Regions from separate parts of the Variovorax sp. GW821-FHT09B05 genome, predicted to be linked through region 2. Evidence: riboswitches for the same ligand, from Rfam matches in the RefSeq annotation. Region 2 holds a riboswitch; the other holds the start of a gene.
What was found. A riboswitch is a leader RNA that binds a small molecule or an ion and turns the genes downstream of it on or off. The one in region 2 is predicted to bind glycine.
Positions count from the first base shown of each region.

Region 1: linked by a shared signal. The riboswitch ahead of gcvT (glycine cleavage system aminomethyltransferase GcvT) and the one ahead of AC07RM_RS38595 (D-amino acid dehydrogenase) in region 2 are both predicted to bind glycine.

Region 1 covers NZ_JBWKPN010000007.1:295,307-307,120, forward strand. Annotated here, with positions in the region: gene AC07RM_RS20305 (L,D-transpeptidase Cds6 family protein) at 1-489, shown strand, start outside; gene AC07RM_RS20310 (hypothetical protein) at 635-1,177, shown strand; gene AC07RM_RS20315 (LysR family transcriptional regulator) at 1,180-2,139, opposite strand; gene AC07RM_RS20320 (MFS transporter) at 2,293-3,615, shown strand; gene AC07RM_RS20325 (porin) at 3,648-4,721, shown strand; gene AC07RM_RS20330 (FAD-dependent oxidoreductase) at 4,746-6,269, shown strand; gene AC07RM_RS20335 (amidohydrolase family protein) at 6,274-7,617, shown strand; gene AC07RM_RS20340 (alpha/beta hydrolase) at 7,614-8,573, shown strand; glycine riboswitch at 8,596-8,679, shown strand; glycine riboswitch at 8,700-8,806, shown strand; gene gcvT (glycine cleavage system aminomethyltransferase GcvT) at 8,822-10,021, shown strand; gene gcvH (glycine cleavage system protein GcvH) at 10,105-10,476, shown strand; gene gcvP (aminomethyl-transferring glycine dehydrogenase) at 10,552-11,814, shown strand, end outside.
Region 2 covers NZ_JBWKPN010000025.1:69,893-81,706, reverse strand. Annotated here, with positions in the region: gene AC07RM_RS38620 (DMT family transporter) at 1-376, opposite strand, end outside; gene AC07RM_RS38615 (LysE family translocator) at 384-983, opposite strand; gene AC07RM_RS38610 (aminotransferase-like domain-containing protein) at 1,084-2,526, shown strand; gene AC07RM_RS38605 (PhaM family polyhydroxyalkanoate granule multifunctional regulatory protein) at 2,598-3,380, shown strand; gene AC07RM_RS38600 (FIST signal transduction protein) at 3,421-4,701, shown strand; gene AC07RM_RS38595 (D-amino acid dehydrogenase) at 4,724-6,031, opposite strand; glycine riboswitch at 6,120-6,237, opposite strand; gene rfbB (dTDP-glucose 4,6-dehydratase) at 6,498-7,568, shown strand; gene rfbD (dTDP-4-dehydrorhamnose reductase) at 7,565-8,455, shown strand; gene rfbA (glucose-1-phosphate thymidylyltransferase RfbA) at 8,505-9,404, shown strand; gene rfbC (dTDP-4-dehydrorhamnose 3,5-epimerase) at 9,401-9,949, shown strand; gene AC07RM_RS38570 (GDP-mannose 4,6-dehydratase) at 9,928-10,812, opposite strand; gene gmd (GDP-mannose 4,6-dehydratase) at 10,809-11,814, opposite strand, start outside.

The DNA.
Region 1 (11,814 bases), on a different contig from region 2:
GCACCGGCCGTGGCGGCCGATGCACCCGCGAAGGCACCCGCACCGGCAGCGGCGCCGGCCCCCGCTGCGGCCCCTGCGGCAGCAGCACCGGCCGCGGCCGCACCGGCTCCCGCCGCGGCCCCCGCGCCTGCGCCCGCCGCAGCCGCCGCCGCGCCGGCCGAGGTCGAGGCCGCCGTGCGCGCCTGGGCCGCCGCCTGGGCCTCGAAGGACGTCGACAAGTACCTCGCCAGCTACGCGAGCGACTTCCAGCCCGCCAAGGGCAGCAGCCACAAGGCCTGGGAAGAGGAACGCCGCAAGCGCATCGGCAACAAGTCGAGCATCAGCGTGAAGGTCGACAACCTGGTGGTCAGCATCAACGGCAACACGGCCACCGCGAAGTTCAAGCAGAGCTACGCCGCCGACAAGATCAAGGAGAGCGGCCGCAAGACGCTCGAGCTGCAGCGCGTCGATGGCCGCTGGCTGATCCGCAAGGAAAGCGCGGGCGGCTAACGCCACCGCCGCGCATGTCGCTGGCAGTGAACGGCGCGCGCCTGCAGCGTGCGCCGCCACTGAGGTCTTTGGTGTTCTGCGCTTCATGAGGGTGTCACGCTCATCCGTGAAGCTCGGGCTCCATTCCCGGACCCGGCGGCACCGCATGTTTCCCACCAAGACCGACAAGGCGCGCGACGAACTCCAGGGCGGACAGCGCACCCTGAGCCAGCGCGAACGGGCGTTGCTGCTGATGGCCGACGGCCGCCGTTCGCTGACCGACTTCAGCCCGCTGTTCGCGAGCCGCGGCGAAGCCGAGCAGGCGCTGATGACGCTGGTGGAGCGCGGCTACCTGCACGATCCGAAGACCGCCGAAGCCGCGGCCGAGGCAACGCCCGCACCGCAGCCCGCGCCGGCCGTCGAACCCATCCACGTCTCGACCGCCGCCGACACCTTCGACGGCAAGCGCTCGCTGGCCACCACGCGCATGTTCCTGTTCGACATCTGCGAGCGCATGTTCGTGCGCCGCGATCCGCGCTTCGCGCTGCAGATGCGCGACGCGCTGCGCGAGGCGCGCGACCGCGAGGCCATGCTGACCATCGCCGCGCTGATGCTGACCGAGGTCGAGAAGACCGCCGGCACCGAGCGCGCCGAGTCATTGCGCGAGCGCATCGACCGGCTGCTTCCGCCGGCCGAAGTGGTGCACTGAGTTCAGGCGCGTCGCCGCGGCGCCGCTGAACGCGCGGCCTTCAGGCTCTTCAATTCGGGCAGCCCCTGCGCGGTCTCGCGCAGCAGCGAGCGCAGCCAGACGATCGCCGGATCGCGGTCCTGGTGCTTGTGCCATTGCAGCTTCTCGGTGAAGCCCGGGATCTCGATGGGACAGGGCTGCAACTGCAGCGGAAAGCGCCGCGCCATCTGGTGCGCGAGCCGCGTCGGCAAGGTGGCGATGCGCGCGGTGCCCAGCAGCAGCTCCGGCACCAGCGTGAAGTTGGGGGCGATCACGTCCTGGCGGCGCGTGCGCCGGCCGGTGGAGATGAGCCGCGCGTCGAAGGTCACGCGCCGGCCGCCGGCCCATTCGATGCCGACGTGGGCGGACTCGAAGTACTGCTCGGCGCCGAGCCGCTTGCCCTTGACCGGCTGGTCGAGGCACAGCAGGCACGAGAAGGTGTCCTCGAACAGCGGCTCGGACGGATGCCCGGGCACGATCGCGAAGTCGGGCGAGATCAGCAGCTCGATCTCGCCGCTGTCGAGGTGCTCGCGCATCTGCGGGCTCATCGCGCGCAGGTCGAACTGCATCAGCGGCGCGAGCGTGGCCGCGCGCCGCACCACCTCGGACAGCAGCACGCTGATCACGTAGTCCGAGGACTCGATGGTGAAGCGCCGGGTCGAGGTGGCCGGGTCGAAGCCGGGCCGCGCGCGCGTGATGGTCTGCAGCTGCAGCAGCACGTCGCGCACCGGCTTCATCAGCTCGTTGGCGAGCGCGGTCGGCACCTGCGTCTTGCCTACCGGCACCAGCAGTTCGTCCTCGAAGTATTCGCGCAGCCGGCTCAGCGACAGGCTGGTCGCCGGCTGGCTCAGGTACAGCCGCTCGGCGGCGCGGCTCACGCTGCGCGTGGTCAGCACCGCATCGAGCACCACCAGCAGGTTGAGGTCGAGTTTGTTGAAGCGCATGGGTCGTCTCCTTGATTCGCGCGGGATCTTCCAGGAATTTGCGCGGCAAATGCATCGAATTTAAAGAATGAATTTTGCATATGCATCGCCGGCCCGGATCATCCGCCTCCAACGAGCCATCGCGAGCTCGCAGAACAAGCAACCGGAGACAAGATGCAAGACCAACGCAAGCGCGCACGCGCGCAGTGGGCCCTGGTGGCCTGCCTGACCCTGCTGAACATGCTGGCCCAGATCGACAAGAACATCCTGGTTCTGATGGTCGGTCCGATCCAGCGCGACTTCGGCGTCAGCGATATCCAGATCAGCTTCCTGATCGGCACCGCCTTCGCGGTCGCCAACATCCTGGTCGGCCTGCCGGCCGGCTGGCTGGCCGACCGCTTCGACCGCCGCCTCGTGATCGCCACCGGCGTGCTGGTCTGGTCGGCGGCGGTGGCGGCCAACGCGGCGGCCACCGCCTTCATCGCGCTGGTGATCGCGCGCGCCGTCGTCGGTGCGGCCGAGGCGCTGACGCCTCCCTCTTCCTATTCGCTGATCCGCGACGGCGTGGACGAGCGGCGCCGCGCCCGCGCGCTCTCGGTCTACACCATGTCGATGATGCTGGGCACCGGGCTGTCGCTGGTGCTCGGCGGGCCGCTGCTGCACCTGGTGCAGGCCTCGGGGATCCATGCGCTGCCCTTCGTCGGCGAGGTCTCGGCCTGGCAGCTGACGCTGTTCATGATCGGCGTGGCCGGCCTGCCGCTGAGCCTGCTGATCTTCTGCTTCAAGGATCCGCGCTCGCAGCGCGATGCGGCCGCCCGTCCGCAGGAGAGCCTGCGCACCGTGCTGCACTGGCTGGCTGGCCAGCGACGGCTGTTCGTGCCGCTGTTCGCCTTCGCGGTCGGCAGCTCGATGATCGGCTTCGGCATGGCGGCCTGGATACCCACCATGATCGCGCGCCGCTGGGGCCTGGAGCTGCGCGACATCGGCCTGATGCAGGGCGGCCTGCTGCTGACGATGGGCCCGCTCGGGCTGTGGCTGGTCGGCGTGGCGCTCGACCGCGCCACCGGACTCGCGGCGGTCGCACGCATCGGCGCGGTAGTGGCCGCGGCCACCACGCTGTTCAGCGTGTCGATGTGCCTGACCGGCGATCTCACGGCCTTCTGGCTGCTCGACGCGCTGGTGGTGCTGTGCTCATGGAGCTTCATGGCGGTCGCCTCGACCTTCGTGGCGCGCACCGTGCCGGCCGGCGGCATCGGCATGGTGATGGCGATCGTGCTGGTGCTCAACGGGCTGATCGCCCAGTCGGGCTCGCCCACGCTGATCGCGCTGGTGGCCCGCCATCTCTACGACGGCCAGGCGCTGGCCCTGCCCTCGGCGATGGCCACGGTGTTCGCGCTGTCGGGCTGCGTCGCGGTCGGCGCGGCGCTGCTGCTCGGCGGCCGGCTCGCGCGGCGCGAGACCTCGGGCGTGGCCCTCGAGCGGCGGATGTCGTCGTGATCCCGCAGCAGCCTTCCGGGAGCCACACCCTCATGATCCAACGCAACACCCAGGCCCTGCTGCTCGCCCTGTCGGGACTCTCGCTGGCGCAGGGCGCGCAGGCGCAATCGGAACTCAAGCTGTCGGGCCTGCTCGGCAGCGGCGTGCTCTACACCCGCGACTCGGGCGGCCGCAGCCAGCTGCAGATGACCTCGACGCATGCCGCGCCCTTCCTCGCGCTGACCGGCAGCGAGTCGCTGGGCGGCGACCTGCGGGCCATCTTCCGCTGGAGCAACTCGGTCTTCGTCGACAGCGGAACGCTCGCGCCGCTCGAGAGCTACATGGGCCTGACTTCGGGCACCTGGGGCACGCTCACGCTGGGCGCGATGTACGACCTGCTCGCCGACGCGACGCCCTTCACCTCGGAGCGCTACACCTCGCTGCTCGCCACGCATCCCGGCAACCTGGACCGCACGGTCGGCAACTCGCTGAGCAACCTCGTCAAGTACAAGTCGCCGGTGTTCGGCGGCTTCCAGTTCGGCGCCATGTACGGCTTCGCGGAAGCGGACTCGACCACCAACGTCGGGCGCGCCGTCGGCGCGGAACTCAGCTATGCCAGCGGGCCGCTGCAGGCGCTCGCGATCTGGGAGTCGGTCAAGGGCATCCCGTACGCCCCCGCGACCCGGCTCGGCGTGCCCAGTCTCTACGGCGTCGACTTCGCCAAGGCCCCGGGCACGACCCTGTCGCAGACGCAGGACACGGCCACGGTCGGGCTGGCCTACACCAGCGACGGCTGGCGCTGGATGGGCAACTACAGCCATACGCGCCTGTCGGCGGCCGGGCTGCAGCAGACGGAGACCGCGCGAACCCTCGACCTCGGCGCCTACAAGTACCTCACGAACCAGCTGCGCATCGGCGGCGGCTATTCGCTCACGAAGCTCGCGAGCTACCGCTGGGATCAGGTCCATGGCCACATCGACTACGCGCTGTCCAAGCGCACGAGCCTCTACCTGCTCGGCGTGCTGCAGAAGGCGGGGCCCGGGCAGAAGGCGGTGCTGCGCAGCCAGGCCGTCGCGGGCGGCCGCCGCCAGTCGGCGTTCGAAGTCGGCATGACGCACGCCTTCTAAAAAGTTTTCTTCCAAGGAGATCGAGTGACCGGAGATTCAATGCAGTGGGATGTGATCGTCGTCGGTGGCGGCCCTTCGGGCCTGACCGTGGCGGCCGAGTTGGCGGGTTCGGGCGCGCGCACGCTGGTGCTGGAGCGGCGCGTCGAGGGCGTGCAGTCGCGCGCGGGCACGCTGCTGCCGCCCGTGCTCGAGCTGTTCGATGCACGCGGCATCGCCGATCGCTTCATCGAGCGGACGAGGCAGATCCTCGACTACCCCTTCCGTTCGAGCCACATCTGGGCCGGCTTCCAGTCGATCGAGTGGGAGCACCTCGACACCCGCTTCGGCTTCACGCTCGGGCTGCCGCAGAACATGACCGAGGAGATCCTCTGGGACTGGGCGGCCGACAGCGGCGCCGAGCTTCGCCGCAGTGCCGAGCTGCGCACGGTGCGGCAGGACACGGAGGGCGTGGAGATCGAGGTGGCCGACCCGTCGGGCGCGACATCGACGCTGCGCGCCAGCTACCTGGTGGGCGCAGACGGCGGCCGCAGCACCGTGCGAACCCAGTGCGGCCTGCCCTTCGAGGGCCACTCGGGCACCTTCCGCGGCATCGTGATCGACGCCGAGCTCCGCGCGCCCTGGCCCGGCGGGCGAACCGGCGCCGACAACGAGATGGGCTGGGTGCGCGGCTATGCCTTCGGCGAAGGCATCACGCGCTTCAACATCGTGCACCGCGACCGGCGCCATGCCGCCAAGGACGAGCCGGTGACGCTCGAGGAGGCGAAGCAGTGCCTGCGCGACGTGCTCGGCAGCGACTACGGCATCGAGGGTTTCCGCTGGGCCTCGCGCTTCGACGACCAGATGCGCGCCGTGCCCCGCCTGCGCCAGGGGCGCGTGTTCCTGGTCGGCGAATCGGCGCGCATCCACTACCCGGCCAGCGGCGTCGGCATGAACTTCTGCCTGCAGGATGCCTTCAACCTGGGCTGGAAGCTCGCGAACGTCGTCACGGGCGTGGCCGACGAGGCCACGCTGGACAGCTACGACGCCGAGCGCCTGCCAGTGATGCATGCGCTGCTCGAGAGCGTGAAGGCGCAGTGCGTGCTGCAGTTCAACTTCGAGCCCGATGCGGTGGCGCTCAAGCGCCGGCTCGCGCGGCACATCATCCCGCTGCCCGAGGTGCAGCGCCAGCTGGTGCTCGAGCTGTGCGGGCTCGAGCAGCCCTACCCCGGTCGCGCGGGAGAAACCGACCGCCACCCGCTGGCCGGCCAGCGGCTGCCCGACTTCGACCTCGTCACGCGCGACGGCCGCTCGGTGCGCGTCGCCGAGCTGCTGCGCGAGCGGCGCTTCTTGCTGCTCGATCTCGAAGGCAACTCGCGCCAGTTCGAATCGCTGGACCTGAAGGGCCTGCCCGTGACCCTGGTGCCGGCCCGCGTGGCGCGCGTGCCGCCCGCCATGCGTGGCGTGCAGGCGATGCTGGTGCGGCCCGATGCCTATGTGGCCTGGGCCGGCGCGGACGTGGCGCGCGCCGCCGAGGTCGAGACCGAACTCTCGCGCTGGATGAGGAGGTGATGCGATGAAGAACGACGACAGGCAACTGCTGATCGCGGGCGGCTGGGTGCTGAGCATGGACCCGGACATCGGCGAGCTGCGCCGTAGCGACGTGCTGATCGAGGGCGAGCGCATCGTCGCGATCGCGCCCAGCATCGATGCACCCGATGCCGAGCGGATCGAGGCCGACCGCATGATCGTGCTGCCCGGCTTCGTCGACACCCATCGCCACACCTGGCAGAGCTGCGTGCGGCATCGCTACGCCGACATCGATTCGCAGGTCTACTTCGCCGAGATGCTGGGCGCCAAGGGCGCGGCCTACCGGCCCGAGGACGTCTACACCGGCACCCTGCTGGGTGCGGTCGCGGCGCTCGACAGCGGCATCACCACGATGCTCGACTGGTCGCACGTGCAGAACAGCCCCGAGCATTCCGACGCGGCGATCGCGGCGCTGCGCGACGCCGGCATCCGCGGCGTGTTCGCGCACGGCTGGCCGCTGGTCGACGGCGCCTCGTGGATGTTCGGCAGCGAGCGCGGCCATCCGCAGGACATTCGGCGGCTGCGCGAGCGCTACTTCTCGAGCGACGACCAGCTGCTCACGCTCGCGATGGCCGCGCGCGGCCCCGAGATGGCGCAGCGCGAGACCTGGCTCGGCGACCTGCGGCTGGCGCGCGAACTCGGCATCCGCTCGAGCATCCACATGGGCGCCTACGCACGCAACGCCGCCGCGCGCGGCATCGCGCAGATGCACGAGGCCGGCGTGCTCGGCGACGACCTGACCTTCGTGCACTGCTGCTGCTCGCACCACGACGAGTTCTCGATGATGGCCGACGCCGGCGTCAGCGCCTCGCTCGGCGTGCACTGCGAGCTCAATGCGCAGGGCATGGGCGACATCCCGTTCGACCGGCTGCTGGCCGTGGGCATCCGGCCCAGCCTCAGCGGCGACACCGAGACCAAGTGCGCGGGCGACATGTTCACGCAGATGCGCCACGCCCTGGCCTATTACCGCTCGTGGATGGGCGGCGGCCATTCGACGACGAGGAACGCCCCGGCGACGCTGGGCCTGCGCGACGTGCTCGGCTTCGCCACCCTGGCCGGCGCGCAGGCGAACGGGCTCGCGCACAAGGTGGGTTCGCTCACGCCGGGCAAGCAGGCCGACGTGGTGCTGATCCGCGCAGACGATCTGAACCTGGCGCCGGTCTCCGACGCAGTAGGCGCGGTGGTGCTGGCGGCGCATCCGGGCAATGTCGACAGCGTGTTCGTCGCGGGGCGGCAGGTGAAGCGCGACGGCCGCCTGCTCGATGTGGACCTCGATCGGCTGCGGCAGCGCGCGGCGGACTCGCAGGCCTATGTGCTGGGGCTGCAATGACCGCGCCGCTCGATCCCCAGCTCGCCGCGATCGTCGCGGCGATGCGCGCGAACAAGGCACCGCCGCCGTTCTCGGGCACGCCCGCCGAGGCGCGCGAACGCATGCGCCGCGCGGTGATGGCGGCGCGCGAGCGCACGACGCTGCCGGTCGTCGCTTCCACCGAGGACCGCGTTGCCGAACACCAGGGCCTGCGCGTGCCGGTGCGGGTCTACCGGCCCGTCTCGGCCGAGGCCGTGCTGCCGACGGTGGTGTTCCTGCACGGCGGCGGCTTCGTGCTCGGCAGCGTCGAGCTGATGGACGACATCGCGCGCAAGCTCTGCCGCGACGTCGAGGCCGTGGTGGTCTCGGTGGACTACAGGCTGGCGCCCGAGCATCCGTTCCCGGCCGCGCACGACGATGCCCTGGCCGTGACCCGCTGGGCGCTGGACCATGCGGAAATGCTCGGCGGCGATCCGTCCCTTGTCGCCCTGGCCGGCGAGAGCGCGGGCGCCAACCTGGCCGCCTGCACCGCGCTGGCGCTGCGCGGCCAGGCACGGCCGCTCGCGGCCCAGCTGCTGGTGGTGCCGGGCCTGGACATGGCGCGCGACGTGGCCGCGATCGAGGCCCGCGGCATCGACTACCCGATGCTCGCGCCCGCCGACCTGCGCGAGATCGCCCGGCTCTGCATGGGGGCCTCGGCCCCCCGCGCCGCCGAGGTGCCGCCCTCCCCGCTGCGCGCGGCGGAGCTCGCGGGCCTGCCGCCGACCCTGATCGCCGTCGCCGGCCACGACCCGCTGCGCGAGGAAGGCCTGGCCTACGCGCACCGGCTCGAGGCGGCCGGCGTGCCGACCCGGCTGCTGGCCTTCGACGACATGTTCCACCCCTTCTTCGGCTTCTTCGCCCACTCGGCCGCCGCCGGCCGGGCCCATGACGCCATCTGCCAGGCGCTGTCGAACCGGCTGCGCGGCCGCGGCTGAAGCCGCCCGCAATCCACTACACTCGCCCGGGTCAGGAGAGAGCCCCGCACGGGGCCGCCGAAGGCGCAGGGAACCCCCGAACGCTCAGGCAAAAGGACTGACACAGCGCCGGCCTTCGCGGGACGGCGTTTCCTTGCTGGAGAGAGGCCGGTGCCGCAGGCGCCAGGTCCACCGAAGGAGCAAACCCCGATCGTGGGGCGAATCTCTCAGGTAAAGCGGACAGCAGGGGTGGCCCCATGGCGCGAGCCATGGCATTCGATTGCTGCCCCCAGGAGTGCCCCGTGGCTGCTTCCGCCCCCGAATCCGAACTGCTCAAGACCCCGCTGCACGCGCTGCACCTGGAACTCGGCGCCCGCATGGTGCCCTTCGCCGGCTACTCGATGCCGGTCCAGTACCCCGCCGGCCTGATGGCCGAGCACAGGCACACGCGCGAGGCCGCGGGCCTGTTCGACATCTCCCACATGGGCCAGTTGCGCCTGTCCGGCCCCGATGCCGCGGCCGCCTTCGAGACCCTGATGCCGGTCGACGTGATCGACCTGCCCGCGGGCAAGCAGCGCTACGGCCTGCTGCTCGACGACCAGGGCGGCATCCTCGACGACCTGATGTTCTTCAACGAAGGCAACGGCTCGCTGTTCGTGATCGTCAACGGCGCCTGCAAGGTGGCCGATATCGCCCACATCCAGCAGAAGATCGGCCAGCGCTGCCAGGTGCAGCCGCTGCCCGAGCAGGCGCTGCTCGCGCTGCAGGGCCCGCAGGCCGCGGCCACGCTGGCGCGGCTGTCGCCCGGCATCGAGCGCTTCGTGTTCATGACCGGTGGCGCCGTGCAGATCGGCGGCATGGCCGCCTTCGTCACGCGCAGCGGCTACACCGGCGAGGACGGCTTCGAGATCTCGGTCGCCGCGAAGGAGGCCGAGGCGCTGGCCCGGCTGCTGCTGGCCCAGCCCGAGGTCAAGCCCATCGGCCTGGGCGCGCGCAACTCGCTGCGGCTCGAGGCCGGCCTGTGCCTCTACGGCAGCGACATCGACACCAGCACCACGCCGATCGAGGCCTCGCTCAACTGGGCGATCCAGAAGGTGCGCCGCACGGGCGGCGCGCGCGCGGGCGGCTTCCCCGGCGCCGAGAAGATCCTGGCTCAGCTCGTGGCCGCCACCGGCGCGGCCGGCCATCTCGACCACGACACGCTCAAGCGCCGCCGCGTCGGCCTGGTCGCGCTCGAGCGCATCCCGGTGCGCGACGGCACGCCGCTGCAGTCCTTCGAGGGCCAGGACATCGGCCAGGTCACCAGCGGCCTGCTGGGCCCGACGGCCGACCGGCCGGTCGCCATGGGCTACGTGGCCACCGCCTTCGCCGAGCCCGGCACCCGGGTGCAGGCCATCGTGCGCGGCAAGCCGGTGCCGATGGAGGTCTCGACCCTGCCCTTCGTGCCGACGCGCTACTACCGCGGCTGACGACCGGACATCCGGCGGACCGCCGTCGCGGCTAACCTACGCCCCGGCATCGGCCACTTTTTATCCACGAGGAGTTTTTCAACATGAGCATCAAGTACACCAAGGACCACGAATGGGTGCAGGCCGAGGGCGGCAACGCCACGGTCGGCATCACCGTCCATGCGCAGGACGCGCTGGGCGACGTGGTCTTCGTCGACCTGCCCGAGGTCGGCAAGAGCTTCGCCCAGGGCGATGTCGCCGGCGTCGTCGAATCGGTGAAGGCCGCGGCCGACGTGTTCATGCCCGTCTCGGGCGAGATCACCGAAGTCAACGAGGCCCTGCGCGCCGATCCCTCGCTCGCCAACAGCGCGCCGCTGGCCGAAGGCTGGTTCTTCAAGGTCAAGCTGTCCGAACCGGCGCAGCTCGACGCGCTGATGGACGAAACCGCCTACGGCAAGTTCGCCGAGGAATCCTGAGCTCCTGAAACCGGATGGCCGGACGCGAAGGCTCGCGTCCGGAAGTCCGCTCCCCCTTCTCTTCCCCCGCCCGCCATGCCCACCCCCGCCGCCCTGCCCACCCTGCAAGAACTCGAGAACGCCGAGGAATTCATCGCCCGCCACATCGGCATCGATGCCGACGACGAGGCGCGCATGCTGCCCGTGATCGGGTCGGCCACGCGCGCCGAACTCATCGACGGCATCGTGCCCGCGGCGATCCGGCGCAGCAAGCCGATGCGGCTGCCGGCACCGGCCACCGAGGCCGACGCGCTGGCCGAGCTCAAGGCGATCGCGGCGAAGAACAAGGTGTTCCGCAACTTCATCGGGCAGGGCTACTACGGCACCCACACGCCGGGCGTGATCCTGCGCAACATCCTCGAGAACCCGGCCTGGTACACGGCCTACACGCCCTACCAGGCCGAGATCTCGCAGGGCCGCATGGAGGCGCTGGTCAACTTCCAGACCATGGTGTGCGACCTCACGGGCATGGCGATCGCCAATGCCTCGATGCTCGACGAGGCCACCGCGGCCGCCGAGGCGATGACGCTGGCCAAGCGCAGCGTGAAAAGCAAGAGCAACGTGTTCCTGGTCTCGGGCGACTGCCATCCGCAGACCATCGAGGTGGTGAAGACCCGCGCCGCGCCGCTGGGCATCGAGGTCAAGGTCAGCACCGCTTCCGAAACCCTGCCGCACCTGATGGCCAGCGGCGAATTCTTCGGCGTGCTGGCGCAGTACCCCGCCACCACCGGCCATGTGCACGACCTGCGCCCGCTCGCGGGCCACGCCCACCAGTACGGCGCGGCCTTCTGCGTCGCGGCCGACCTGCTGGCGCTGACCCTGCTCGCGCCGCCCGGCGAATGGGATGCCGACATCGTCTGCGGCACCACCCAGCGCTTCGGCATGCCGCTGTGCAACGGCGGCCCGCACGCGGCCTACCTGGCCTGCCGCGACGATTTCAAGCGCTCGCTGCCGGGCCGCCTGGTCGGCGTGAGTGTCGACACCCATGGCCGCCCCGCCTACCGCCTCGCGCTGCAGACGCGCGAGCAGCACATCCGGCGCGAGAAGGCGACCTCGAACATCTGCACCGCGCAGGTGCTGCCCGCGGTGGTCGCGAGCATGTACGCGGTCTACCACGGCCCCGACGGCCTCACGCGCATCGCGCAGCGCGTGGCCGCGCTCACCGCGATCCTCGCGCGCGGCCTGGCCCAGATGGGCCGCGAGCCGGTCAACGAGACCGCCTTCGATTCGCTGACCATCCGCACCGGCGACGACACCGCGAAGATCCTCGAGCGCGCGCAGGCCGCCAACGTGAACCTG
Region 2 (11,814 bases):
CGCGCTGGTGCAGCACCCAGGCCGCGACCGCGGCCGTGACCAGCGGCAGCAGCGCCGTCACCACCGCCGCATGGCTGGCCGTGACCACGCGCAGCGCATAGGCCAGCAGCAGCGGAAAGCCGACGCAGTTGCCGAGCACCGCGATGCCCAGCGGCTTCCACTGGTGGGGCGCCGGCCGCGGCGAGCGCGTGACCAGCAGGAACACGGCCGACAGCAGGCCCGCGAGCGCGGCGCGGCCGAGCGTGACGAACCACGGCGAGAGCTGCGGCTGTGCCTGCGTGCCGGTGGCCAGCCGCGTCATCGGCAGCGTGACCGCGAACAGCGCCACGCCGATCACGCCGAGCCACATGCCGAGGGTTTCGTCCTTGATCTTCATGGCGGCCCTAGACGCGCAGCATCCACCAGGCGGTGAGCACCAGCACGGCGGCCATCGCACGGTTGAACCAGGCGAGGCGCTGGCCCTTCGACAGCCAGTCGCGCAGCAGCGCGCCGGCCAGCGCATAGGTGAAGTTGCTCGCGAAGGCGTAGACCAGCATCACCGGCGCGACGATCGCGAAGCGGTGCAGCGGCTCGGCCTGGCCCGCGATCCAGCCGGCCACCAGCGTGAGCGCCAGCAGCCAGGCCTTGATGTTGAGGAACTGCAGCATCACGCCCTGCACGAAGCCGACCGACAGGTTCGCGTCGTCGGCGCGGCCCAGCGTGGTGCTGGTGGCGAGCTTGAACGCGAGGTACAGCAGGTAGGCGATGCCCAGCGCCTTGATCGCCCAGCGCAGCGCGGGCGCCGCCATCACCAGCGCGCCCAGGCCGGCCGCGCACAGCGCGAGCAGCAGGGTCCAGCCCACGGGCACCGCGATCACGAAGCGCATCGCGCGCGGCAGGCCGCCGTTGGCCGCGAGGGTGGTCGACAGCGTGGTGTTGGGTCCGGGCGAGAAGCTCATCGCCGTGGCCAGCACCAGCAGCGCGGTGAATTCTTGCCAGTTCATGACACACACTCTAAACTTTGGACCATTACAGTTCCAGTACAGATGGCCGTACACACAGTCAATCTGTATCGGCCTTGCGTACAACACAGATCGAACGTCGATGCTGACACGAACCTCGTCCCAGTCGCTGACCGCCCAGTTGGCCGATCGCCTGGCCGAACGCATCCGCAACCGCCTGCTGCTGCCGGGCGCACGGCTGCCCTCGGTGCGCGAATGCGCGCGCCAGCAGGGCGTGAGCCCCTACACCGTGGTGGCCGCCTACGACCAGCTGCTGGCGCTCGGGCTGGTGGAGGCGCGGCGCCAGCGCGGCTTCTTCGTGCGCGATTCGGGCCGCGATCCGGCGCGCGACCCGGCCCAGCCGGCCGGGGACCCGCTGCAGATCAGCGCGCTGTCGATGGTCACGCAGATGATGGCCTCGCGCACGCCGGCCGACGCCAGCTCGCTGATCCGCAGCATGTTCCACCGGCCGAGCGACAAGCCGCAGCCCGGCATGGGCGTGTTTCCGCCCGACTGGCTCGATTCCTCGTTCATGCCGACGGCGGTGCGGCGCATGACCAGCACCGCGATGCTGCAGGAGCTGTCGCTGCAGTACGGCGAGCCCGCGGGCGACGCGGCGCTGCGGCGCAGCCTGTCGCAGAAGCTGGTGGGCATCAACGTGCCGGCCGCGCCCGACCAGATCGTGACCACCATCGGCGCCACCCATGCGCTGGACATCGTGAGCCGCACCATGCTGCGCGCCGGCGATCCGGTGATGGTCGAGGAGCCCGGCTGGGCGCTCGAGTTCGCGCGCCTCGAGGCGCTGGGCATGCGCATCCTGCCGGTGCCGCGCCGCGCCGACGGGCCCGACCTCGACGTGATGGCGCAGTACTGCGCGCTGCACAGCCCGAAGCTGTTCGTCAGCGTGAGCGTGCTGCACAACCCGACCGGCTACAGCCTGTCGCCGAACAGCGCGCACCGCGTGCTCAAGCTGGCCAACGAGCACGACTTCCACATCGTCGAGGACGACACCTACAGCCACCTCGCGCCCGAGCACGCGACCCGGCTCAGCGCGCTCGACGGGCTGCAGCGCACCATCTACGTCAGCGGCTTCGCGAAGATCCTCGCGCCCAACTGGCGCATCGGCTTCCTGGCCGCCTCGCCCGCGCTCAAGGAGCGGCTGCTCGAGACCAAGCTGCTGGCCACCCTGACCTCGCCCGCGCTGTTCGAGCGGGCGCTCTCGTGGTGCATCGACCAGGGCCAGCTGCGCCGCCACGCCGAGCGCGTGCGCATCCGCCTCGAGGGCGCCCGCGCGCGCGCCGCCAAGCTGGTGCTGGCGCACGGCTGCACCTTCGCGTCCGAGCCCGCGGGGCTGTTCGGCTGGGTCGACACCGGCGTCGACACCGACATGCTGACCCAGCGCATGCTCGACCAGGGCTACCTGCTGGCGCCGGGCTCGCTGTTCCATGCGCGCCGGCCGCCCACCACGCTGATGCGCATCAACTTCGCGAGCTCGCAGGACGCGAGCTTCTGGAAGGTCTTCGCCAAGACGCGCGACGAGCTCTGATCCGGGGCGGGGCGGGCCCTGCCTTGGAGTAAGCTGGCAGCACAACACCCGCCAGACCGGAGACCTGCCGCATGAACAAAGCCAGCCAACCCTTCGATTTCAGCCAGTTCGTACCCGGCTTCGACTTCCTCAAGAACCTCGCGGCCGGCGCGAGCGGCGCCGGTTCCGTGCCCGGCATCCCGAGCCTGGCGAGCTGGGTGGCGCCCACCATGAGCGTGGAGGAGGTCGACAAGCGCATCCAGGAACTCAAGACGGTGCAGTACTGGCTCGAGCAGAACGGCCACGCGCTCAAGGCCACGATCCAGGCGCTCGAGGTGCAGAAGATGACGCTGTCCACCTTGCGCGGCATGAACGTGCGCATGGAGGACCTCGCGGGCGTGTTCACGCGGCAGGCGAATGCGGCGGCCGCTGCGGTCAGCCCGGCGCCGGCAGCCGCGCCGGCCGCGGCGCCCGAACCCGAGGTCGAGTTCGAGGACGAAGAGGAACTCGACGAGGAGGAGGAAGAAGAGGAAGAGGCACCGCCGCCGCGCCGCAAGGCCAAACCGGCCGCCAAGGCCACCTCGAAGTCCGCCGCGGGCGATGCCGCCGGCGGCGCGGTCGACCCGCTCAAGTGGTGGGGTTCGCTGACCGAGCAGTTCCAGCAGATCGCGAGCACCGCGCTGCAGGACGCGGCCCAGCTCAAGATGCCGGCCGTGACCCAGCCGCTGGCCGACGCCGTCGGCAAGGCCATGGGAACCCCGAGCGCCTCGCGCAAGTCCACCCCCCGCAAGGCCTCGACGGCCGCCAAGCGACCGGCGGCGAAGAAGCCGGCCGCGGCGCCCGCGGCCCGCAAGCGAACGGGCGGCCGACGCTGAGCCGCCTTGTCCTGAACATCGAACGAAGCAGGTTGGCACGATGAAGTTGTTTCCCTCCGGTCACGCCACCCATCCGCAATGGCGCATGGCGGCCGGCCTCGTGCTGGCCCAGCTGCGCGCGCAGATGGCGCTGCCCGACTACGCCTCGGCACCCACCCTCGGGCTGCTCTACATCACCGACCACTATGCGGTCGACGCGCAGGAGATCCTCGACCACCTGAGCGCCGAGCTGCCCGAGGTGACCGACTGGGCCGGCACCGTGGGCATCGGCGTGTCGGCCAACAATGCCGAGTACTTCGACGAACCCGGCCTGAGCCTGATGCTCTGCGCGCTGCCGAGCGACCAGTACCGCGTGTTCTCGGGCGTGGCGCCGCTCGCCAGCTCCGAGATGAGCGGTTTCGAGGCCCATACGGCGCTGGTGCATGCCGATCCCGCCACCCCCGACCTGACCGAGCTCATCGGCGAGATGGCCGGGCGCACCGACACCGGCTACCTGTTCGGCGGCCTCTCGTCGGGCCGCGGCGGCGCGCTGCAGTTCGCGGTCGGCGGCAACGGCAACATCCGCGGCCAGGGTGCGGCCGGCGGCGTGTTCTCGGGCGGCCTGTCGGGCGTGGTGTTCGGCGAGGGCGTGCGGCTGGTGTCGCGCGTCACGCAGGGCTGCCAGCCGCTGCGCTCGGGCAGCGCGCGCGAGCGCGAGATCACCGAGGCCGACGGCAACCTGGTGCTGCAGCTCGATGGCGAGCCCGCGCTCGACGTGCTGCTGGCCGACCTGCAGGTCTCGCTCGAGCGGCCGCAGGAAGCCATCGAGGCCGTGCGCGCCACCCTGGTGGGCCTTGTCGATGCCGGCAGCGACGGCATCCGCCGCACCGGCGACCTCGGCGCCGACGTGCTGGTGCGCCACATCATCGGCCTCGACCCCACGCGCCGCGGCATCGCGATCGCCGACGTGGCCGAGGCCGGCATGCGCCTGAGCTTCTGCCGCCGCAACGCCCAGGCCGCGCGCGCCGACCTGATGCGCATCTGCGCCGAGATCCGCGAGGAACTCGAACCCGAGGAACAGACCCTGGCCACCGCGCGCGCCGTCGCCGCCGGCGAGGCCGAGGCGGCGCCGCATCCCGCGCGCCGCATCGCCGGCGCCGTCTACGTGAGCTGCTCGGGCCGCGGCGGCCCGCACTTCGGCGCACCCGGCGCCGAGCTGCAGATCGTGCGCCATGCGCTGGGCGACGTGCCGCTGGTCGGCTTCTTCGCCGCGGGCGAGATCGCGCGGCACCACGTGTATGGCTACACGGGGGTGCTGACGGTGTTCACGGCGGACGACTGAGCGTCCGCCTTGCTTCGGAGGCTCAGCCCAGCGCGGGCTGGGCGACGCCCGCAACGCCCCTGGGCATCCCCGCGAACGCGAAATCCACCTCCGGCACCAGCCCGCTCACGATGCGCGCGATCGACTTGCCCGAGCCGCAGGCATGGGTCCAGCCGAGCGTGCCGTGGCCGGTATTGAGATAGAGGTTCGCGAGTTTCGTGCGGCCGATCAGCGGCACGTTGCTCGGCGTGGCCGGGCGCAGGCCGGTCCAGAACTGGGCTTGCGCGGTGTCGCCGGCGCCGGGGAACAGCTGCTCGACGCGGCGCACGATGGCTTCGCAGCGCACGCGGTTGAGGTCGCGGTCGTAGCCGTTGAGCTCGGCCGTGCCGGCGATGCGCATGCGGTCGCCCGATTCCGAGGTGTAGCGCGAGAACACCAGCTTGTATTCGTCGTCGGTCAGCGAGACCTGGTAGGCCTTGCTCGCGTCCTTGACCGGCAGCGTGACCGAATAGCCCTTGGCCGGATAGATCGGCAGCCGGATGCCCAGCGGTGCCGCCAGCAGCGGGCTCAGCGAACCCATCGCCATCACGAAGGCATCGCCGCGGATGCGCTGGAAGCGGCCCTCGGCATCGGTGACCTCGACGTGGTCGATCGCGCCGCCCACCTCGCGCAGGGCGGTGATGGTGTGGCTCATCAGGAACTTCACGCCGGCCTCGGCCGCGAGCCGCGCGAGTTCGCGCGCGAAGCGGTTGGCGTCGCCCGATTCGTCCTCGGCCGTGTAGGTGGCGCCGGCCAGCTGCGACCGGATGTGGGCCAGCGCGGGCTCGAGCTTCACGGCCTCGTCGGCCGAGATCACCTGGCGCTCGCAGCCCAGCGCGCGCATCTGCTCGGCGGGCGCGAGGGCGCCGTCGAACTCCTTTTGCGTCGTGTAGAAGTGCAGGATGCCCTGCGTGCGCTCGTCGTAGCGGATGCCGGTGTCGCGGCGCAGCTGCTGCAGGGTGTCGCGGCTGTAGGTGCCCAGGCGCACGATCTGCTCGATGTTGTGGCGCGTGCGCGCGGGCGTGCATTCGCGCAGGAACTGCAGGCCCCAGAGCCACTGGCGCATGTCGGCGCGGATGCGGAACAGCAGCGGGGCGTCTTCCTTGCCCAGCCACTGCAGCACCTTGAGCGGCGCGCTGGGATTGGCCCAGGGCTCGGCATGGCTCACCGAGATCTGGCCGCCGTTGGCGAAGCTGGTTTCGGCGGCCGGCGTGGCCTGCCGGTCGATCACGGTCACGTCGTGGCCGAGTTGCTGGAGGTAGTAGGCCGAGGTCACGCCGAGCAGGCCGGCGCCCAATACGATCACGCGCATTTCAAGTACCTTTCGAGGTTGAAGCGCTTGAACGGCGTGAAGGTCGTGCTACTGAATAGATAGCGCGCAACCGGACGACCGTCCAATTGCCGCTCCCCCTGTCCTCGGTACCTGAGAGTTTCATCCGCTGCACCTCGCAGCGGACTTGCTCCTTCGGCGCAGCACGGCCGCGATGGGCGATGTGCTGGCTCTCCAGACGGCGTTTCAGTGGTTGCAGTACAGGCCCCGCGCGAAGCGTGGAGCCGACCTGAGCGTTTATGGGAGTTTGCGCCTTCGGTGGGGCTGCCTGCGCGATGCATGCGGCCCGCTCTCCTGCAATGGGTGGCGATTGTAGGCGGGCCGCGGGCACCGGCCAACCCCGGGATTCGGCCTTGCGCACGGGTGGGATAATCCACGCCCGGCCGCGCCCGCGCGGCTTCGGGCTTTCGACCACGCGACTCAGCAATCACACAGCACAGGGGACTCCATGATCCTGGTTACCGGCGGCGCCGGCTTCATCGGCGCCAATTTCGTCCTCGACTGGATCGCGCAAGGCGACGAACCGGTCGTGAACCTCGACAAGCTCACCTACGCCGGCAATCTCGAGACCCTGGCTTCGCTCAAGGGCGATCCGCGCCATATCTTCGTTCAGGGCGACATCGGCGACAGCGCGCTGCTCGACCGCCTGCTGGTCGAGCACAAGCCGCGCGCGGTAATCAATTTCGCGGCCGAGTCGCACGTGGACCGCTCGATCCACGGCCCCGAGGATTTCGTGCAGACCAACGTGCTCGGCACCTTCCGGCTGCTCGAGTCGGTGCGTGGTTACTGGAACGCGCTGCCGGCCGACCAGAAGGCGGCCTTCCGCTTCCTGCACGTGTCGACCGACGAGGTCTACGGCTCGCTCTCGAAGACCGACCCGGCCTTCACCGAGGAGAACAAGTACGAGCCCAACAGCCCGTACTCGGCCAGCAAGGCCGCCAGCGACCATCTCGTGCGTGCCTGGCACCACACCTACGGCCTGCCGGTGCTCACCACCAACTGCTCGAACAACTACGGCCCCTTCCATTTCCCCGAGAAGCTGATCCCGCTGATGATCGTCAACGCGCTGGCCGGCAAGCCGCTGCCCGTGTATGGCGACGGCATGCAGGTGCGCGACTGGCTCTACGTCAAGGACCATTGCAGCGCGATCCGCCGCGTGCTCGAGGCCGGCCGGCTCGGCGAGACCTACAACGTGGGCGGCTGGAACGAGAAGCCGAACATCGAGATCGTGAAGACCGTGTGCGCGCTGCTCGACGAACTGCGCCCGCGCGCCGACGGCAAGGGCTATGCCGAGCAGATCAGCTACGTCACCGACCGTCCCGGCCATGACCGCCGCTATGCCATCGACGCGCGCAAGCTAGAGCGCGAGCTCGGCTGGAAGCCGGCCGAGACCTTCGACACCGGTATCCGCAAGACGGTCGAGTGGTACCTCGCCAATGGCGACTGGGTGCGCAACGTGCAAAGCGGCGCCTACCGCGCCTGGGTCGAGAAGCAGTACGACGCGAAGGCTTCCGCATGAAGCTGCTGCTGCTGGGCAAGGGCGGGCAGGTCGGCTGGGAACTGCAGCGCAGCCTCGCACCGCTGGGCGAGCTGGTCGCGCTCGATTTCGACAGCACCGACTTCCACGCCGACTTCAGCCGGCCCGAACAGCTGGCCGACACCGTGCGGCAGGTGCGCCCCGACGTGATCGTCAATGCCGCCGCCCATACCGCCGTCGACAAGGCCGAGAGCGAGCCCGAGTTCGCGCGCAAGCTCAATGCCACCTCGCCCGGCGTGGTGGCGCAGGCCGCGCAGGAGATCGGCGCGCTGATGGTCCACTACTCGACCGACTATGTCTTCGACGGCAGCGGCAGCAAGCCCTGGAAGGAAGACGATGCGACCGGACCGCTGAGCGTCTACGGCCGCACCAAGCTCGAAGGCGAGCAACTGGTGGCGCAGCACTGCGCCAAGCATCTGATCTTTCGCACCAGCTGGGTCTATGCGGCGCGCGGCGGCAACTTCGCCAAGACCATGCTGCGGCTGGCCAAGGAGCGCGACAAGCTGACCGTCATCGACGACCAGTTCGGCGCGCCCACCGGCGCGGAACTGCTGGCCGACATCACGGCCCATGCCATTCGCGCCACCTTGCAGGACCCGTCCAAGGCCGGGCTCTACCACGCGATCGCGGGCGGCGAGACCACCTGGTACGGTTACGCGCGCTACGTGCTCGAACTCGCGCAGCAGGCCGGCGTCGAGCTCAAGGCCGGGCCGCAGCAGGTCGAGGCCGTGCCCACCAGCGCCTTTCCCACGCCGGCCACCCGGCCGCACAACTCGCGCCTCGACACCTCGAAGCTGCAGGCCGCCTTCGGGCTGGTGCTGCCGCCGTGGCAGAACGGCGTCGCGCGCATGCTGCGCGAGATCCTCTGAGTCCGGCATCCGTGCCGAACACGACACCCGAAGAGAAGAGACACCAACGATGACCATCCAGACGACGCAGCGCAAAGGCATCATCCTGGCCGGCGGCTCGGGCACGCGGCTGCATCCGGCCACGCTCGCGATCAGCAAGCAGCTGCTGCCGGTGTACGACAAGCCCATGATCTATTACCCGTTGAGCACGCTGATGCTCGGCGGCATGCGCGACATCCTCGTCATCAGCACGCCGCAGGACACGCCGCGCTTCCAGCAGCTGCTGGGCGACGGCAGCCAGTGGGGCCTGAACCTGCAGTACGCCGTGCAGCCCAGTCCCGACGGGCTGGCGCAAGCCTTCATCATCGGCGACAAGTTCGTCGGCAATTCGCCGAGCGCGCTGGTGCTGGGCGACAACATCTACTACGGCCACGACTTCGTGCACCTGCTGTCCGACGCCGATGCGCAGGCCAAGGGCGCGACCGTCTTCGCCTACCACGTGCACGACCCCGAGCGCTACGGAGTGGTGGCCTTCGATGCGCAGGGCAAGGCCAGCAGCATCGAGGAGAAGCCGCTCGAGCCCAAGAGCAGCTATGCAGTGACCGGGCTCTACTTCTACGACAACCAGGTCGTCGACATCGCCAAGGCCGTCAAGCCCAGCGCGCGCGGCGAACTCGAGATCACCGCGGTCAACCAAGCCTACCTCGACCTCGGCCAGCTCAACGTGCAGATCATGCAGCGCGGCTATGCGTGGCTCGACACCGGCACGCACGAGAGCCTGCTCGAGGCCGGCCAGTTCATCGCCACGCTCGAGCATCGCCAGGGCCTGAAGATCGCGTGCCCCGAGGAGATCGCGTGGCGCAACGGCTTCATCGATGCCGCGCAGCTCGAGAAGCTCGCCGCGCCGCTGGCCAAGAGCGGCTACGGCAAGTACCTGCAACGCCTGCTGAAGGACGAGGTGCGCTCGTGAAGGCCACGCCCACCGCCATTCCCGAAGTCCTCGTCATCGAGCCGAAGGTGTTCGGCGACGCGCGCGGCTTCTTCTTCGAGAGCTTCAACGGCAAGGCCTTCGACGAGGCCGTGGGGCGCCACGTCGAGTTCGTGCAGGACAACCATTCGCGCTCGGCCAAGGGCGTGCTGCGCGGTCTGCACTACCAGATCCAGCAGCCGCAGGGCAAGCTGGTGCGCTGCGTGCACGGCGCGGTGTTCGACGTGGCGGTGGACATCCGCAGGTCGTCGCCGACCTTCGGCCAGTGGGTGGGCGAGGAGCTCAGCGAGGACAACCACAAGCAGCTGTGGGTGCCCGCGGGTTTCGCGCATGGCTTCCTGGTGCTGACGGAGACGGCGGAGTTTCTGTACAAGACGACCGATTACTACGCGCCGGCGCATGAGCGGGCGATCGTCTGGAACGATCCCGCGCTCGGTATTGTCTGGCCCGACGTCGGGGTGGTGCCACAGCTTTCGGCGAAAGACATGGCTGCCCTTTCGCTCGGTCAGGCGGAAGCCTTCGCCTGATCTGCGGCTGCGGCGAGCATGCGCCGCAGCGTGTCCTCGAGCGCCGGCTCGGCCAGCGTGCGGCCATGGCGAGCCAGGAGTCCATGCAGCTTGGCGGGATCGCCGCACAGCCGATGGACTTCGTTAGCTCTCACGAAAGCCGGATTGACCTCGATGCGCGGGTTGTGCGAGGTCATCTTCGCCAGCATCTCGATCACCGACCGAAGCGCGTAGGGCCGGCCCGAGCAAATGTTGTAGGCTTGGCCCGCCTCGCCGACGGTCAGCAACTCCAGGTATGCATCGCACACCATCTGCACGTCGTTGAATTCTCGCTCGACGTCCAGGTTCCCGAGGGAGATCGACTCCGAGCGGCGGGCGAAGTGCAGGGCCAGCTTGGGAATAAGAAAGTTGGCGTCTTGTCCGGGGCCCGTGTAGTTGAAAGGCCTCGTGACCAGCAGGTTGAGTCTGTCGCCGTAGGTGCTGGCCATGTATTCCATGGCCAGCTTGCTCATGCCGTAGTGGTTGACCGGCGCCGGAGGCTGGGCTTCCGAGATGGGTGAAGTGGCCGCGTTGCCGTAGATGTTCGCGCTGCTCGCCAGCAGGACTCGGCGCGGCGCAACGGCAAGCCGCGTGAGTGCATTCAGCAGATTCGTCGTTCCGACCACATTGACCGCATAGAACGCGCCATCGTTGGCGTGCCCCACGAAGCTGATCGCCGCGAGATGGACAACGGCATCTGGTGCCGTGGCGCCGACCTCGGCGTTCACCGCATCCGGATTCGTGAGATCGGCGCGCAGCGGGATCACCTCGTGGCCCGCCGACTCGGCGTGGCGAGCGAACGGGCGGCCGGTGAATCCATCCGCGCCGGTCAGCAGAATCCTCAAAACGAAAACCCCTGTTCGTTGCGGCGCAAGTCGGCCTCCACCATCATCTGGCAGAGTTGCTCGAGTGTGGTAGCCGGTTCCCAGCCGAGCTTGGCCTTGGCCTTGGCCGGGTTGCCGATCAGCAGGTCGACTTCCGCGGGGCGATGGAACTTGGGATTCACGCGCATCACGGTCTTGCCGGTCGCAGTGTCCACGGCCGTCTCGGCCTCGTTGGAGCCCTTGAAGTCCACGTCGATGCCGGCGCCCTTGAATGCCATCCGCACGAAATCGCGGACGGTTTCGGTCCGGTTGGTTGCCAGCACGTAAGTGTCGGGTTCGTCGACCTGCAGCATCCGCCACATGCCCTCGACGTATTCCTTGGCGAAGCCCCAGTCGCGCTTGGCGTCGAGATTGCCCAACTCGAGCACGTCGAGCTTGCCGAGCTTGATCTTCGCCACGCTGTCCGTGATCTTGCGGGTAACGAATTCGCGGCCACGGAGAGGGCTCTCGTGGTTGAACAGGATGCCGCTGCAACCGAAGATGTCGTAGCTTTCGCGGTAGTTGATGGTCATCCAATGCGCATACAGCTTCGCCACGCCGTAGGGGCTGCGCGGATAGAACGGGGTTTCCTCGATCTGCGGGATGGCCTGGACTTTGCCGAACATCTCGGAGGTGGAGGCTTGGTAAAAGCGGATCTTGGGGTTGACTAAGCGGATGGCCTCGAGCAGATGCAATGCACCCACTCCGGTGATCTGGGCCGTGGTGGCCGGCTGATCAAAGCTCACGCCGACGAAGCTCTGGGCCGCGAGGTTGTAGACCTCGTCGGGTTGCGAACGATTGAGCAGGCCGATGGAGCTGCCGAGGTCGGTCAAGTCGTATTCGACCAGATGCAGATTAGGGGCACCCTGGATGCCGAGTTCCTCGATGCGCCAGAAGTTGACCGAACTGTTTCGGCGATAGGTGCCAAAGACCACATAGCCTTTTTCGAGCAGTAACTTCGCCAAGTAAGCGCCGTCCTGTCCT